3 regions of the Seohaeicola sp. 4SK31 genome follow, and region 2 is predicted to be linked to each of the others. Evidence: riboswitches for the same ligand, from Rfam matches in the RefSeq annotation. Region 2 holds a riboswitch; each other region holds the start of a gene.
What was found. Region 2 has a riboswitch for cobalamin ahead of PVW27_RS05245 (TonB-dependent receptor plug domain-containing protein). Riboswitches for the same ligand answer to the same signal wherever they lie in the genome.
Positions count from the first base shown of each region.

Region 1: it holds a riboswitch for cobalamin, as region 2 does, so the genes downstream of both, PVW27_RS20045 (DUF1636 family protein) here and PVW27_RS05245 (TonB-dependent receptor plug domain-containing protein) in region 2, are expected to answer to the same signal.
Region 3: it holds a riboswitch for cobalamin, as region 2 does, so the genes downstream of both, PVW27_RS20110 (energy-coupling factor ABC transporter permease) here and PVW27_RS05245 (TonB-dependent receptor plug domain-containing protein) in region 2, are expected to answer to the same signal.

Region 1 is NZ_JARAMP010000041.1:918-6,460, forward strand. Features, by position in the region: gene PVW27_RS20030 (hypothetical protein) at 1-168, shown strand, start outside; gene PVW27_RS20035 (cobyric acid synthase) at 277-1,722, opposite strand; gene cobO (cob(I)yrinic acid a,c-diamide adenosyltransferase) at 1,729-2,382, opposite strand; cobalamin riboswitch at 2,425-2,661, shown strand; gene PVW27_RS20045 (DUF1636 family protein) at 2,757-3,113, shown strand; gene cobW (cobalamin biosynthesis protein CobW) at 3,115-4,149, shown strand; gene cobN (cobaltochelatase subunit CobN) at 4,159-5,543, shown strand, end outside.
Region 2 is NZ_JARAMP010000004.1:190,313-195,855, reverse strand. Features, by position in the region: gene PVW27_RS05260 (FAD:protein FMN transferase) at 1-514, shown strand, start outside; gene PVW27_RS05255 (serine hydrolase domain-containing protein) at 555-1,568, opposite strand; gene PVW27_RS05250 (aminotransferase-like domain-containing protein) at 1,702-2,895, shown strand; cobalamin riboswitch at 2,988-3,197, shown strand; gene PVW27_RS05245 (TonB-dependent receptor plug domain-containing protein) at 3,481-5,250, shown strand; gene PVW27_RS05240 (ABC transporter substrate-binding protein) at 5,289-5,543, shown strand, end outside.
Region 3 is NZ_JARAMP010000041.1:13,969-19,511, forward strand. Features, by position in the region: gene cobM (precorrin-4 C(11)-methyltransferase) at 1-671, shown strand, start outside; gene PVW27_RS20100 (cobyrinate a,c-diamide synthase) at 668-2,011, shown strand; gene cobA (uroporphyrinogen-III C-methyltransferase) at 2,008-2,727, shown strand; cobalamin riboswitch at 2,791-3,010, shown strand; gene PVW27_RS20110 (energy-coupling factor ABC transporter permease) at 3,044-3,715, shown strand; gene cobF (precorrin-6A synthase (deacetylating)) at 3,782-4,555, shown strand; partial or broken gene PVW27_RS20120 (helix-turn-helix domain-containing protein) at 4,834-4,971, shown strand; gene PVW27_RS20125 (hypothetical protein) at 5,467-5,543, shown strand, end outside.

The DNA of each region.
Region 1 (5,543 bases), on a different contig from region 2:
ATCAACTATGCACCGCAAGCCCGGGAAATTGATCTATCGATTACTTATGGAACACCCATGGGACAAAGCGCTGAGGTCTTTGTTGGCGCTATCCATGCGTTTAACCATGGTCATATCACCGGGCGTCAGGATACAGCAGCTATTATGGGATTCCGCGTTGCCTTTTAGTAAGAGTGGCGCGCTTACAGCTCGAAGCTGTAGTTGGCGGCTCGCTGTTCATCGACGCCTTGAGCCCGAACCGTCACCGCGACGCAATGCGGCGCGCTATGTGAATATCTAACGCGCCAAATCTATAAGACCCTCAACATCCAAATGCTCCTCTACGTGATCGGCCAGCGCATCCAGCGTCTGTTCGATTAGTGCGCTGTGCGCCAGTGTCGAGGCATTTACGCCCAATGCGGAGAGAAAGTTGGCGCGAAACGCGTCCGAGGCGAACAACCCGTGCAGATAGCTCCCGATGATGCGTCCGTCTGCACTCACAGCGCCTTCGGCCCGCCCTTCAATCCGGGCGAAAGGGCGCGCGCAATCGGGGCCGTTGCTCTGTCCGATGTGGATCTCGTAGCCCGCCACTTCCAGCCCGCTGGCGGAATGGGTCGCTTTCACGCGTGAAAGGCGCTTGTTCGGCGTCATCACGGTGGCTACATTCAACAGGCCTAGCCCAGATGTTTCGCCTGCAGGGCCTTCGATCCCATCAGGGTCACTCACGCTTTGCCCCAGCATCTGATAGCCGCCACAAATGCCCAAAACATGCCCGCCGCGCCGAACATGGGCATTCAGATCTATGTCCCAGCCCTGCGCGCGCAGAAATGCCAGATCGCCGCGAGTCGACTTTGATCCGGGAATGATCACCAGACGCGCATCACCGGGGATCGGCTGACCTGCGCGCACCATCACCAGATTGACGCCGGGTTCCGCCTTGAGCGGGTCCAGATCGTCGAAATTGGCAATCCGGCTTAAGGTCAGGCAGGCTATGGTCACGCCGTCTGTGGCAGGGCCGGAGGCCAGATCGAGCGCATCCTCAGCGGGCAGCAGATTGGCTCGTACAAACCACGGCACCACGCCGAAACCGCGCCATCCGGTAATCTGCTCGATCATGACATACCCATCGTCAAACAGACGAGGATCGCCACGAAACTTATTAATAATAAATCCTTTGATCATTGCAGCATCAGCCGGATCAATCACCGTCTGAGTGCCCACGACCTGCGCGATCACGCCGCCACGGTCGATATCGCCGGTCAGGATCACCGGCACATCGGCGGCGCGGGCAAAGCCCATATTGGCGATATCACCGGCACGCAGGTTCACCTCGGCCGGGCTGCCCGCGCCCTCCACGATAACCAGATCATAGGTGTCGCGCAGGCGGTTGAAACTGTCCAGCACCGAGGCCATCAGCTTGGGCTTCAGCGCCGCATAATCGCGCGCCCGTGCCGTGGTCAGCCTTTTGCCCTGCACGATCACCTGCGCGCCCACCTCGGACTCGGGTTTCAACAGCACCGGATTCATATCCGTGACCGGCTCCAGCCCGCAGGCCAGCGCCTGCAAGGCCTGCGCCCGTCCGATCTCGCCACCATCGGCGGTGACGGCAGCGTTGTTGGACATGTTCTGCGGCTTGAACGGCGCCACGGACAGGCCACGGCGGGCTGCTGCACGGCACACCCCCGCCACCAGCATGGATTTGCCGACATTCGAGCCGCAGCCCTGAATCATGATCGCGGGCATCGGGGATCAGAATTCCACGCCCGGCTGGGCCTTGATGCCGGAGCGGAATGGATGCTTGACCAGCGTCATCTCGGTCACCAGATCGGCGGCCTCGATCAGCGCCTCCTTGGCGTTGCGGCCAGTCAGGCAGACATGCGTCAACGGGGGTTTTTCCTCGGACAGAAAGGTCAGCACCTCGTCGATATCCAGATAGTCGTAGCGCAGCGCGATGTTAATCTCGTCCAGCAGCACAAACCGAATTTCGGGATCGCGGATCAGGGATTTGGCCTTTTCCCATCCGGCTTGGGCTGCGGCAATGTCGCGCGCCTTATCCTGCGTTTCCCATGTGAAACCTTCGCCCATCGCGTGGAACTGGCACAGCTCCGTGAACTGGCCCTCGATCAGGCGCCGCTCGCCGGTATCCCACCCACCTTTGATGAACTGCACAACGGCGCAGGGCATGCCATGCGCGATAGACCGCAGGATCATCCCGAATCCGGACGAGGATTTACCTTTGCCCGCACCTGTATGGACGATGATCAGCCCTTTCTCGCCTTCCTTAGCGGCCATCATCCGGTCGCGGGCGGCTTTCTTCTTGGCCATCTTGGAGGCATGACGCGCCAGTTCCGCCTCGGATGTGGGGGCTGGTTTGTCGGCGGAAGTGTTCTGAATATCTGACATCGTATTGTCCTTTTTCTTGACACTCGCCGCCCTTCTGTCAAATGAGGGGGATTGAGCGCTGGTGCCTGTCTTATGGCAGGCCAAAAGGGAATGCGACAGGTTTTGCGACACACCCGTGTTGCCTGACCGAAGCGCAGCCGCCCCCGCGACCGTGACCGGAAAGGTCCGCCCATGCCACTGGCCGCAAGGTTCGGGAAGGGGGGCGAACCGCTGAAGCAAGGTGCAAGCCCCGCTTCGAGATCCGCAAGCCGGGAGACCTGCCAGTGCACGAACTGAAACGCGCGGACGGGGTGTTCCGCGACCTTCGGACACAGGCGATAACGCCTGACCGTTGGCGCATGCCTCTGTTTTCCGCAGTCAAAAAAGGTGACGCGATGGGTGCTGTTCTCCATGTCTGCATGACCTGCCGCGCGGGCCAGCCGGTGCTTGAGGGCGAGGTTTGCGCCGGTGCCCGACTGTTCGAGGCGCTGTCGACTGCGCCCGCGCCCGAAGGTGTGACCATTCGCCCCGTCGAATGCTTGTCCGCCTGCGATCACGGGTGCAGCATCGCCCTGACCAAGCCCGGCGCATGGTCGTATGTCTACGGTCGTATGACCTCTGATGATACCGATGAAATCCTGCGCGGCGCGGCGCTTTATGCACAGACCGAGGACGGTATCGTGCCGTGGCGTGAACGCCCCGTGATCTTCCGCAAGCAGAGCCTTGCGCGCCTTCCCAAAATGGAGCTTTGACATGTCCGATCTGACCAAAATCCCCGTCACTGTCATCACCGGCTTTCTGGGATCGGGCAAGACCACGCTGATCCGGCATCTGATGCAGAACCCGCAGGGCAAGCGGCTGGCCATACTGGTCAACGAGTTCGGCACCGTGGGCGTGGACGGCGATATCCTCAAAGCCTGCGCGGACGAGAATTGCCCCGAAGAGAATATCGTCGAACTGGCCAATGGCTGCATCTGCTGCACTGTGGCCGATGATTTCATCCCCACGATCGAGGCGCTTCTGGCGATGCCGCAGCGGCCGGACCATATTATCATCGAAACCTCCGGTTTGGCACTGCCCAAACCACTGTTGAAGGCGTTCGACTGGCCCGCGATCCGCTCCAAGATTACCGTGGACGGCGTGATCGCGCTGGCTGATGCCGAGGCGGTGGCGGCGGGGCGTTTCGCGCCCGATGTGGCGGCGGTGGATGCACAGCGTCTTGCGGACGACTCACTGGATCACGAGACACCGCTCTCCGAGGTGTTCGAGGACCAGATCGCCTGCGCCGATGTGGTGCTGCTGTCCAAGGCTGATCTGGCGGGCGAGGCCGGTCTTGCGGCGGCGCGCAAGGTGATCGAGGCGGAAACGCCGCGCAAGCTGCCGATCATCGCCATGACCGACGGTGTGATCGATCCGCGGGTGATCATCGGCCTGAACGCGGCGGCCGAGGATGATTTGGATGCGCGCCCCAGCCATCACGACGGTCATGACGACCACGAGCACGAGGATTTCGATTCCATCGTCGTGGCGCTGGACGAGGTCGCGGATATCGACGATCTGGTCGCCCGCGTGCAGCGTTTGTCGCGCGAGCAGGATATCCTGCGGGTGAAGGGCTATATCGCGGTGACGGGCAAGCCGATGCGTCTTCTGTTGCAAGCCGTGGGGGAACGTGTGCGCCATCAGTTCGACCGTCCATGGGGAGAGACCCCGCGCCAGTCGCGTCTTGTTGTCATCGCGGAGCATGACAATATCGACGCTGCCGCGATCCACCGAGTTTTGCAGGGCTAAGGGCACATCATGCACGTCGTCTTCCGCGAATCCCATGGTCTGGAAGAGGCTGAAACCCCGTTCGATCCGGGGCAGGACCCTGCCGATCTAGTGGTGTTGTCCTTCTCGGACAGTGACCTCGGGGCGTTCGCGGCGGGCTGGCACCGTGCAGCGGGTGCCTTGCCAGCTCTTAGGCTGCAGAATATCGTTGCGCTGAAACATCCCGTCTCGGTCGATACCTATATTGAGAACACCCTTTCGGGGGCAAAGGCGATCCTGATCCGTCTGATCGGAGGGGAGGCTTACTGGCCTTACGGTCTGGCCTCCATTCAGGATCTGGCGCGCAGGCGCGGAATTGCGCTGGCAGTGCTGCCTGCGGACGGGCGGCCCGATCCGGCGCTTGATGCTTTGTCCACCCTGCCGGTTTCGACCCTGCGGCGTCTGTCGGAGTTGTGCGAGGCGGGTGGCGCTGTGGCGGCGCAGGCGGCTTTGGCGCAGTTGTGCATTGCAGCGGGACTTTATGCAGGGCCTGTGCCCGGCAACAAGCGCGTGCCCGATATGGGGTTCTATGATCCTGATCAGGGGGTGATTGCCGCGCCGCCTGCGGATGGGCCTTTCGTGCTGGTAAGCTTTTACCGCTCCTACCTGACAGCGGCGGATACATCGCCCGTGGATGTGTTGATCCGCGAATTGCGCGCCGCTGGCTTTGCGGCTTGCGGGGTCTTCGCGCCGTCGCTCAAGGCGGCGGGGTTTGCCGACTGGCTGCGCCCTTGGCTGGATCAGGCGCCGCCTGTGGCGATTGTGAATGCAACAGCGTTTTCTGCCCGCGCAGAGGATGGAACAACGCCCTTTGATATGGCGGATTGTCCGGTGTTTCAGGTGGCCTTGTCCACGGCGCGCAGGCAGGATTGGGCCTTGTCGGACCGTGGCCTGTCGCCTGCAGACCTTGCCATGCATGTGGTTCTGCCCGAGGTGGACGGGCGCATGTTTGCTGGTCTTGTATCCTTCAAATCCCCCGGCAAGCGCGATCCTGATTTGCAATTCTCGCGCTTCGCGCACCGTGCCGATGCGGCGCGGGTGGCTGTGGTGGTGGGCAAGATCAAGGCGTGGCATGATCTGGCGGTGACGGCAGCAGATAACCGGAGGCTGGCACTTGTTCTGTCCAACTATCCGGGGCGCGCACATCAGCTGGCGCATGCTGTCGGTATGGATGCGCTGGCCTCGACCGAGGCTTTGCTGGCTGATCTGGCGGCTGCGGGCTATGATGTTGCGGCGGGGACGGGGCTGGGTGCTGCGCTGATGGATGCGCGGATGGACTGGCCGTTGGCCGATTATCTGGCAGCGTTGGAGGGCTTGCCGCAAGCCTTGCGCGACGATCTGTTTGCGGCATGGGGTGGTCCTGCCGATGATCCGGC
Region 2 (5,543 bases):
CGCTATGGCACATGCGCGCTGCGGGTGGGACCGGGTGGCAATTGAGACGGGCTCCATCAGGTTGCGACCTGGAATGGCCTTGACGCTGAACGGGATTGCGCAAGGCTATATCGCCGATCGCGTCACCGCCTTGCTTGAGGCGGAAGGCCTGACGGACATTCTGATCGATACAGGTGAATTGCGTGCACTGGGCGGTCATCCGCACGGTGGCGCATGGCCGGTGACACTTGATCTGCCGGCGAAACCTCTTGTCGGTCTGCGTGACCGCGCGCTGGCCTCATCCGCGCCTTTGGGAACGACATTCGATGCCGAGGGCAAAGTCGGTCATATTCTGGATCCCCGGACGGGACGCCCAGCGGCGCCTGTCTGGCAATTGGTCAGCGTCAGCGCCGACAGCGCGGCCATGGCCGATGCGCTTAGCACGGCGATGTGCCTGATGTCACGCGACCGGATTCACGAAACACTGAAACGGCTGCCCGGGGCCAAGCTGATGCACCTTGCCGCACGCACATGATTCCCTGCGGATTGCGGGTGATGTTGGGATGACCAAACAATCACCCATGCGCCGTTGGGATGACAAGTTCCTCGATCAGCGCCATGATATCCCCGAAGTATCCTTCGCTGCGGGCTGGTCGTGTCGGATCGGATGTCAGCGCCAACGACAGCGACAGGTCTGGCACGATGCAGATCACCTGCCCACCATAGCCGCGGGCCAAGGCATAGTCGCGTCCTGAGGCGCGACCCAGAAACCACCCATAGCCATAGGCCAGCCCCGAGAACGGCGAGCTTGTCCGCGGTTCCAGAGAGGCGGTGACCCAGTCGCGGCTCAGGATCTGGTCCCCGTCCCAAACGCCGCCCGCAAGATACAACTCGCCAAACCGCACCATGGCCGACAGGGTCAATGCCATCTCGTTCCCACCCAGATACCGCCCCTGCGGATCACGGGTCCATGCCGGAATTTCTATTCCCAGCGGATTGCCAAGGCGGGTGCGCGCCAGATCCAGCAGACTTTCCCCGGCGACATCGGACAACACCGCCCCCAGAACATGGAAACTGCCGGTCGAGTAAAGCATCCGGGCACCCGGCTCAGCCACAAAGGGCCGCGACAACGCGTCGGCCACCCAATCCCGACTGCCGATCCATGCGCCGTAGTTGCCGCCCGATGTCCGCTCCAGCCCTGCCTGCATGGTCACAAGGTTTTCGATGGTCAGAAGGCCGACACGCGGGTCCGCGCCTGCGGGAACAAGGCGCGGCGCAACATCGGCCAGTGTTGCTGTGATCGACGGAATCTCGCCCCGATCAAGTGCCGCACCGGTCAGGGCGGCGACGATTGTCTTGGACACGGATTTGACAGGAACGGCACGGTCAAGACCTGGCCCCCGGAACACCTCGGTCAGAACATCGGTTCCCCCCATGCGGATCATCAGCGCGTGGCATTGGTCCAACCCTCGCGCCCGGTCTGCCACGGCTTTCCACGGATCTGCCTGCGCCAAGGCGGGGGTTGCCAAAAGGGCCGCGCCACTGGCGATCATCCGGCGGCGTGTCAGGCGATATGTGTCTCTCTGCATGGTCTCAAATCTAGTGCATTGAACGACAGTTGCCATTCAGAACAGTTGCCATTCAGAAAAGCGTGAGCCGTGTCGGCTTGCATCCCCGGCCGTTTAGGTGTCCCCTGAGACCTCAGGTGCGGCGGAGAAACAGATGTCACCCCATTTTGCGCAACGGATGGAGAAGGTCGAACCTTCCGCCATCAAGGAACTTCTGGCGCTGGGGGCGGATCCCTCGATCATTTCATTCGGCGGCGGCTATCCCGATGCCAGCCTGTTTCCCGCGGCGCAGCTTGAACAGGTGTTCCGCGATGTGATCCGCGCGCCGGGTGGCGCGGCGATGCAATACGCCCCCTCGGACGGGCTGCCGCGCCTGCGTGAGCAGATCGCGCAGTTGATGGTGGCCGATGGCACCGCCTGCCGTCCCGAGGATGTGCTGATCCTGCAAGGGTCCCAGCAAGGTCTTGATTTTGCAGCAAAGATGCTGGTCGATCCGGACGATGTCATCATCACCGAGGATCCCACTTTTCTGGGAGCGTTGATCGCCTTCAACCCCAGCCAGCCCCGGTATGCGGCCGTGCCGATGGATAGCGACGGGATGCGGATGGACGCGCTGGAGGAGGCGCTGCGCAGCAATTCCCGCGCGCGCATGATCTATACGGTGCCGGACTTTCAGAACCCCACCGGTGTTACGCTATCACTGGACCGCCGCCACCGTCTGGTTGAACTGGCCAACGCGCATGATGTGATCGTTCTGGAAGACACGCCCTATCGCCACATACGTTTCGCGGGCGAAACCCTACCCACGCTCAAATCGCTGGATACGCAGGGTCGTGTGATCCATCTGGGCAGCTTTTCAAAGGTCCTGGTGCCGGGTCTGAGGATCGGCTGGGCAGTTGCGTCACCCCTCTTGCTTGAGAAGATGGCCCTGCTGAAGGTCGCTGCGGATACACAGACGTCGACGCTGAATATGGCCGCCGCCAGCCTCTTCCTCGATCGCTTCGATCTGACGGCCCATATCGCGATGTTGCAAAAGGCATATCGCCACAAAAAAGAGGTGATGCTGGACGCCATCCGCCAGCACTTCCCGCAGGATGTGACCATGACAGATCCTGAGGGCGGTCTGTTTACCTGGGCGACATTTCCCGATGGTTTCGACGCGACAGCCTTCATGAAAGACGTGGCACTGCCGCAGGCGCGGGTCGCCTATGTGCCGGGGGCGACCTTCTTTCCTGTGACGGAACAGGCCAATCATGCGCGGATCAACTACTCCGCCCAATCGGAAGATCGCATCCGCGAGGGGATCGCCGCTCTTGGCAAGGTCCTGCGTCAGTCACGCCGGTCTTGATGGCGTGCTGCCCTTGAAAGCCGATTGAGACGCTCTAATTGAAGGGGCTTTTTTCGGCAGAGAATTCTGTTGCGACTCCCGGCTTTTCTGTTTACCCAAATCCTTGTTCTGGTCCGGGCGGGTAACCGTTCGGTTAAAATGGGAATCCGGTGCGCGACCGCAAGGCCGCAAATCCGGGACTGCCCCCGCAACTGTGAGCGGCGAGCGAAGCTGAACCATGTCACTGGGGAAGATAACCCTGGGAAGACTCAGCCAAGCTGTGACCCGCAAGTCAGGAGACCTGCCAGAGTGATCACCCTATCCGGACGCGGGGCGCGTCGTGGATAACGGTTTTTCCGTAGTGGTGGCATTCGCACCGTCTGCGGAGGAGTCTCTCCTTCCAACGACACATTCTGGACTTGGACACGCCCGACCCGGGCGTTCTTGGAGACAAAAATGAGATACCCCCTTTCCCTGATGGCAATCCTGCTGGCAGGCACCGCCCCCGTCCACGCGCAAGAGAGCGGCGTTTTCGATCTGGATGAGATCGTCGTTTCAGGTGGCCTGACGCCTTTTGCCAGCAATGCCTATGGCCGGTCGGTCAGCGTGCTGACGTCGGATGATATCGAAGATCGTGGCCTGCGGACCATTCAGGATGCACTTCGCGCGCTGCCCGGCGTCTCGGTCGCCAGTGTCGGTGCGAATTACACGCAGGTCCGCCTTCGCGGCAGTGAAAGCAACAACGTTCTGATCCTGCTGGATGGAGTCGAACTTGGCGGCGGCGGCGAAGAATACATCATTTCCGGTCTCGAGACGGCGAATGTTGAACGGATTGAGGTGCTCCGAGGTCCGCAGTCGGTGTTCTATGGGTCAAACGCCTCAAGCGGCGTGATCAATATCATTACGCGAACCGGCTCTGTTGGAACGCAGTACGGCGGCTCGGTCGAAGTCGGCAACGGATACGCGCTGTCGGGCAATGTCTCGACACGGACCGATCGTGGCGGGCTTGCATTCTCTTTCAGTGATCGCGACGACGCAGGTTTTGACGCATCAGGTGACGGTGGCGAAAAGGACGGCACCCGTCGCAGGACTTTGGGGCTGTCCGCTTATTGGAAGGCAACGGATGATCTGACACTGGGTTTCACGATCCGTCGCTCTGATGAAGATTACGACTATGACGTCAATAGTTTCAGCGCCTCGACCCCCGATGAATATGTGGTGGATGAGCGAAATGCGCTGAGTGAGCGCGAAGAGACTACGGCGCAGGTCTATGCTGACTACCAGATGCTGGATGGTCGTCTGACGCACCGTTTATCCTACAGTCTCAGCCGTTTCGATCAGTTCAGCGAGGACCCGATCCAGGGAGCCTATGCGCTGGACGGTGAAACGCGCAGCCTGAAGTATCGGGGCAGCTTCGCGCTTGATGGCGGTACCGTCGCAGACGCACGTCAATTGCTGAGTGTCCTGCTGGAAGATGTTCAAGAAAAGACTTCGACGACATTTGTTCCGGAATTCGACCGGGGCAGCCAGTCCGTTGCCTTGGAATATCGTGGATTTTTCGAGGGCGGCATCGATATTCAGGCCGGCATGCGCCACGATATGAACGACACTTTCGATGATTTCACGACGTGGAACCTTGGACTGTCGTGGCGTATTCCTGACACGGGCCTGCGGCTTCATGCGTCGGCTGGGACCGGTGTCGTCAACCCGAACTTCTTCGAGAATTTTGGCGGATCTTTCGGCTATATCAGTAACACGACCCTGACACCGGAAGAAAACCGTGGCTATGATATCGGCATTGAAGCCGAGGTTCTGGGCGGACGCGGCATCATCGACGTGTCCTATTTCAACGAGGAACTGACAAACGCGATCACGGTTGTTTCGGGCGATGCCGGTGCGAATGGAAGTTGCATCCCGTCCGCGAGCGGCGCGAGCTCCTGCTATGTGAACCTTTCCGGCAAAAGCCCGCGTGAAGGTGTCGAGGTCAGTGGCGTGCTGCAAGCAACCGAGGACCTGAGCCTTCGTCTTGCCTATACCTATCTGGATGCAAAAACTCCGACGGGAACACCCGCCACCCGCCGCCCTGAACACGAACTGGGCTTGGGTGCCACGTTGCGGACATTTGGCGGTAAAGGCAGCATCACAGCGGATCTGCGTCATGTGGCAGGGAGCTTTGATACGCAATTTTTCGGTTCGTTTTCGAACGAGAAGCTTCCCGATTTCACGACGGTCAACCTGTCTGCCACTTATGATCTGACCGACAATCTGGCTTTGACAGGGCGTGTCGTGAACCTGTTCGACGAGGAGTATTCCGAAAGCTGGGGCTATGCCTCGCAGGGCCGCACGCTCTATGTCGGCATTCAGGGCCAGTGGTAGTCCGGGGTAACCTTTCACGCAATTTGCGCCGCCATCTGATGGCGGCGCTCGCCTCTGCTGCGGCGCTGCTTGTTGCTGGTTCGGCAGATGCCGAAGCGCCGACCCGTGTCGTGTCGATGAACCTGTGCACCGATCAACTGGCGATGTTGCTGGCTGACGAGGGGCAACTTCTCTCGGTGTCGCATATCGCCTTTGACCCGCTGGCCTCGCCGATGGTCGAGGAGGCCGCGGGCTATGAAAAGAACCACGGGCAGGCGGAAGAGATCTTTGCGATGCGGCCGGATCTGGTTCTG
Region 3 (5,543 bases), on a different contig from region 2:
TGCCCGAAGCGCTGCTGTCGCACTGCCCTGCCGGTGCGCGGGTCGTGAATACCGCGTCGCTGTCGCTGGACGAGATCATGGACGAGATACAAGCCGCCGATGCAGCGGGCCGAGACGTGGCGCGGCTGCATTCTGGCGACCTGTCGGTCTGGTCGGCGATGGGCGAACAGTTGCGCCGGTTGCGCGCGCTGGGAATTGCCTATGACGTGACGCCTGGTGTGCCTTCCTTCGCTGCGGCAGCGGCGGTGCTGGGGGCGGAACTGACCCTGCCGGGTGTCGCGCAATCGGTGATCCTGACACGCACATCGGGCCGTGCCACGGCGATGCCGGATGGTGAGAGCCTCGAAAATTTTGCCCGCACGGGCGCGACACTGGCCCTGCATCTGTCAGTGCATCTGCTGGAAGAAGTGACCGCGCGGCTTAACCCCTATTACGGCGCGGATTGCCCCGTTGCTGTGGTGTTCCGCGCAAGCTGGCCAGACCAGCGGGTGATCCGCGCGACGCTGGCCACGCTGGATCCTGCCATCGGCGTGGGCGAGCGGACGGCACTGATCCTTGTGGGCCACGCGATCGGGTCCGAGGATTTCGACGAAAGCCGCCTTTATGCGGGTGATTATGACCGGCGCTACCGCCCCGTCGGCACCAATCCGCGTTTTCCGGACAGCGTATGATTCCCGGCCTTTTGATATCTGCGCCCGCGTCAGGCACTGGCAAGACCACGGTAACGCTGGGTCTGCTGGCGGCGTTCCGTGCGCAGGGTCTGACCGTGCAGCCTTTCAAAAGCGGTCCCGATTACATTGATCCCGCGTTTCATGCGGCGGCGGCAGGGCGGGTATCGTTCAATCTGGACAGTTGGGCGATGAACGCTGCGCGTCTTCAAAACCTTGCCGTGCGGGCGCAAGGGGCCGATTTGGTTATCGCGGAAGGCTCGATGGGACTGTTTGACGGGGTGGCGCAAGCTGGCGAGGCGGGCAATGGCGCCAGCGCCGATGTGGCGGCGATGATGGGCTGGCCGGTGATTGTGGTGCTGGATGTATCCGGTCAGGCGCAGACAGCGGCAGCGGTCGCTTATGGTATGGCGCAGTTCCGCAAGGGGCTGAACCTGGCAGGCGTGATTCTGAACAAAGTCGCATCGCCGCGCCACGAAGCGCTGATCCGCGTCGGTATGGAGGCGGCGGGCCTGCGCGTTCTGGGTGCATTGCCTCGCAATCCCCAGATTGCCCTTCCAGAACGGCATCTGGGATTGGTGCAGGCTGAGGAATTGCCACGGCTTGAGGCCATTCTTGCCGAGACGGCGGCTTTTGTGACCGCACATTGCGATCTTGACGTGATACGCGCGGTTGCGGCTATGACGAAAGGGCAGGTGGCGCAGGTCACAGCCACCCCTGCACCGGGCGAGCGGATCGCACTGGCGCGGGACAAGGCGTTTTCTTTTATCTATCCGCACCTTCTGGCCGATTGGCACGCGCAGGGTGCGACGATCCTGCCATTCTCCCCGCTGGCGGATGAGGCGCCCGATCCTTCTGCCACCGTCTGCTGGCTGCCGGGCGGCTATCCCGAATTGCATGCAGGGCAACTGGCCGATTGCGAGGGGTTCCGCGCGGGGATCGTTGCATTCGCACAAACACGTCCGGTGCACGGGGAATGCGGGGGCTACATGGCGCTGGGGCAAGGGCTGGTGGCCGCAGATGGCACGCGTTACCGGATGGCGGGGCTATTAGGCTTGGAAACCAGCTTTGCCAAGCGGCGCATGCATCTGGGCTACCGTCTTGCGCGGCCCCAACGCCCTTTGCCGGGAATGGATCAGGCGCAGGGCTTGCGCGGGCATGAATTCCACTATGCTACGATCCTGTCACAGCCTGATGCGCCCTTGGCCCATGTAACTGATGCGAACGGGCAAGATGTTGCCGAAACGGGATCTTACCGCGATGGTGCTAGCGGCGGGCGCGTCAGCGGCACGTTCTTTCATCTAATCGCGGAATCAAGTCTTACGGATGGACCTCAAACATGACCGGCTTTGTCTCTTTCGTGTCTTCGGGCCCGGGTGATCCGGAACTTCTGACCCTCAAGGCGGTGAACCGTCTTGGCGGGGCCGATATCATACTGTTCGACGATCTGTCCTCGGGGCCGATCCTGGCCCATGCTGGGCCGCAATCCGATCTGCTCGCTGTTGGCAAGCGGGCAGGTCGCCCATCGCCCAAACAGGACCATGTCAGCCGCCTGCTGGTGGATCACGCCATGACTGGCGCAAAGGTGGTGCGGCTAAAATCCGGTGACAGCGGCATCTTCGGTCGGCTTGAAGAAGAGATCGCAGCCCTGATGGCTGCTGGTATCCCCTATGAGATCATCCCCGGCGTGCCCTCGGCCTGTGCTGCTGCGGCGGCGGCGGGCATTCCGCTGACGCGGCGCCTGACCGCGCGGCGGGTGCAATTCATCACGGGCGCGGATGTAACCGGCCAATTGCCTGAAGGATTGAACTGGGCGGCACTGGCCGATCCGCTGGCGACAACTGTGGTTTTCATGGGCAAACGGACCTTTCCGGCGCTGGTCGCCGATCTGGTGGCCCATGGTCTGCCCGCATCCACGCCCTCACTACTGGCCGAAGCGGTCGGCCATCCGCATCAGCGTTTGCAGCGCAGCACGATTGCGGAATTGGCCGATAGTCTTGCAGAGGCGCGCAGCGATCATCCGGCGCTGATCCTTTATGGTCCGCTGGCCGAATTCTGAACACAAGGTATTTTCAGGCGTCGATCTGTCGTAAGCAGGCTTGACCGAGGAATTAGTTAGGCGCACAACAAAAGCTGCAAAGGTGCTCCGAACCGGAAAGGCAAGGGGCTGAAACGGGAATGGGGAAGGGCGGACCAAATCGCGGCGCCCCCACCCCAGCCGCCCCCGCGACTGTCAGCGGAGAGCGGCCATCCAAAATGCCACTGGCCACTCACCGGGCCGGGAAGGTGGATGGTCGTGTCGACCCGCAAGCCAGGAGACCGGCCTTGCCAAATGTAACCCATCCGCCGTCGGGTGTGACGGCAAGGAGACCACTATGCATATCGAACCGGGCCTCGTTGACGGGGCAAAAATCACTCTCAGCTACGCGACCGCCGCTGCCGCCGGTGCCACTGGCCTGTGGTACGCGCGCCACGCCATTATGGAGCGCGGCTCTGTTTCGCTGGCGATCCGCAGCTTGCTTGCCGCCGTTCTGACCTTCGTGTTTTTCGAGGTTCTACCGACCTTCCCCGTTGGCGTATCAGAGGTGCATTTCATCCTTGGTTCGACCCTTTTCCTGATCCTTGGCGCGGGGCCGTCAGCCATCGGTCTGGCACTGGGTCTGCTAATCCAAGGCATGTTCTTCTCGCCCTCCGACCTGCCGCAATTCGCAATGAACATCACCACGCTGCTGGTGCCGCTCTTCGCGCTAACCGCTATGGCGCGCCGGATTATCGCGCCGGACACCGCCTATGTTGACCTGAAATACAGCCAGGTTCTGGCACTGTCGGTCTGCTATCAGGGCGGCGTTGTAGCATGGGTGGCTTTCTGGGCGATCTACGGCATGGGCAGCGAAGCGCTGGCGCCGGTTGGTACCTTCGCGATTGCCTATATGGCTGTCATCATCCTCGAGCCGTTGGCCGATCTGGCCGTGCTCGCGGGTGCGAAAGCTCTGCGTGGCAAGACACCGTCCGCACTGGTCACACCGCGCCTTTACAGCGCGTCCTGATCTGACAAAACTGTCGAACATGGCGCGGTCCCTGATAGGGTCGCGCCTTTTTGCGACGAGGCGACGATGATCACCGTATCCCTGATCGGTATCGGTACCGGCAATCCCGATCACGTCACAGCACAAGCGGTGAGGGCCATGAACTTGGCGGATCTGATCCTCATTCCGCTCAAAGGCGATGACAAGGCGGATCTTGCCGGTCTGCGTCAGGCGATCTGCGAAAGCTGCGTCACGAATCCCGCGACGCGAATCGAAGGGTTTGATCTGCCCGTGCGCGACCGGGCCACGCCCGATTATCTGACACGCGTGAACGACTGGCATGATGCGATTGCGGCCGTCTGGCGCGACCGGATCAACGCGCATCTGGAGCAGGGCGGCGGGCCGCGTGTCGCACTTCTGGTCTGGGGTGATCCCTCGCTCTATGACAGTACACTGCGGATCGCGGCACGTGTGGGCCGCGATATACCCATAATGCTAGATGTTATTCCCGGGCTGACCTCAATCCAGGTGCTTTGTGCCGCACATGCGATCCCGTTAAACGAACTGGGCGCGTCCGTAATGATCACGACAGGGCGGCAGCTGCGAGACGGTGGCTGGCCAGACGGGCCTGGCACGGTTGTGGTCATGCTCGATGCAGGCGGTGCCTTCACGTCGCTGTATATGCCACACTACCATATCTGGTGGGGCGCTTACGTCGGCATGCAGAACGAGATCTGTATTGAAGGACCGCTTGCCGATGTGGCAGAGCAGATCCAGACGGTGCGCGCGCAGGCCAAAGCTGCGCATGGTTGGATCATGGACATTTACATCCTGCGCCGGATCCCTACGACGCCAGTATAAGGAAGGTTGCGATGACTCCCGCCGCTGGCGTCGCTGGATCTGCTACAATCTGCAAGCACCCATACGGCTGCCAGTTTTCGCCGCTCAACGCGCTGAGCAGATCCGCAAGATCTTTCAGCCAGGCCGCTTACTATGATCCCACCTTCTTTGACCAACGACCCGAACGGTTGATAAAATATACATAATAAACCTTATGCGTATCCTTAATATGTAGCGGTGGATTCACATCCGAAGTGCAAATTCTGTATCAAAACAGAATGTTGCATGGAGGATGTCGAATGGGACGCTGCTACCCTCACATGAGTTTGGAAGAGCGCCGGAAGCTTGCCAAGTGGCGTGAAGCCAAATTGCCGGTTCCAGAGATGGCGGATCGGCTGGGTCGTGCTCCGTCCACGGTCTATCGCGAACTGAAGCGCGCGGATCGCGTCTTGGCATCGATGAAGTAAAAATTAGCATGAGCAGCGCGGGAACGCTCTGGAGCAACAAGAGCCTCTCGAGCATGCCGAACACAGCCCGGAAAGTCATTTTGATATAACAGGACCAGGCTCCAGAAATCTCGCCAGCAGTCGCGCCACAACTGGTTTCGAAGTTTGCGTAGCTACCGGATAAGAACAGAGCCGCCGATCTAAGACTGTGATCGATACACGAGGTCGGCTGCAACCATCGTCGCGGTCGTCTTCGGGCGTCACCATACCATTAAACGGTTGCGGTCGTTTCATCACTAGCAGAGGCCCTGCCTTGATCTCTTTTGCCAAGCGGCACGCGCCCTCTCCTATTGCAGGATTCACCAGGTTCTCGCGAGCGGGTCGATGTAAGTTGGCACCCTTTCACATCCGGACAGTGCGCGCCGATCAACAATCCGGCCGATAGCCTTCAATCCGACAGACATCGGACGGGCAGGGGCCTTCGTCATGTTTGACCGCTACGGCGCGTTGGCAGTCTCTCGCGGCTACGACCACCTGACCTCGGACGAGTCCATTGAAGACGG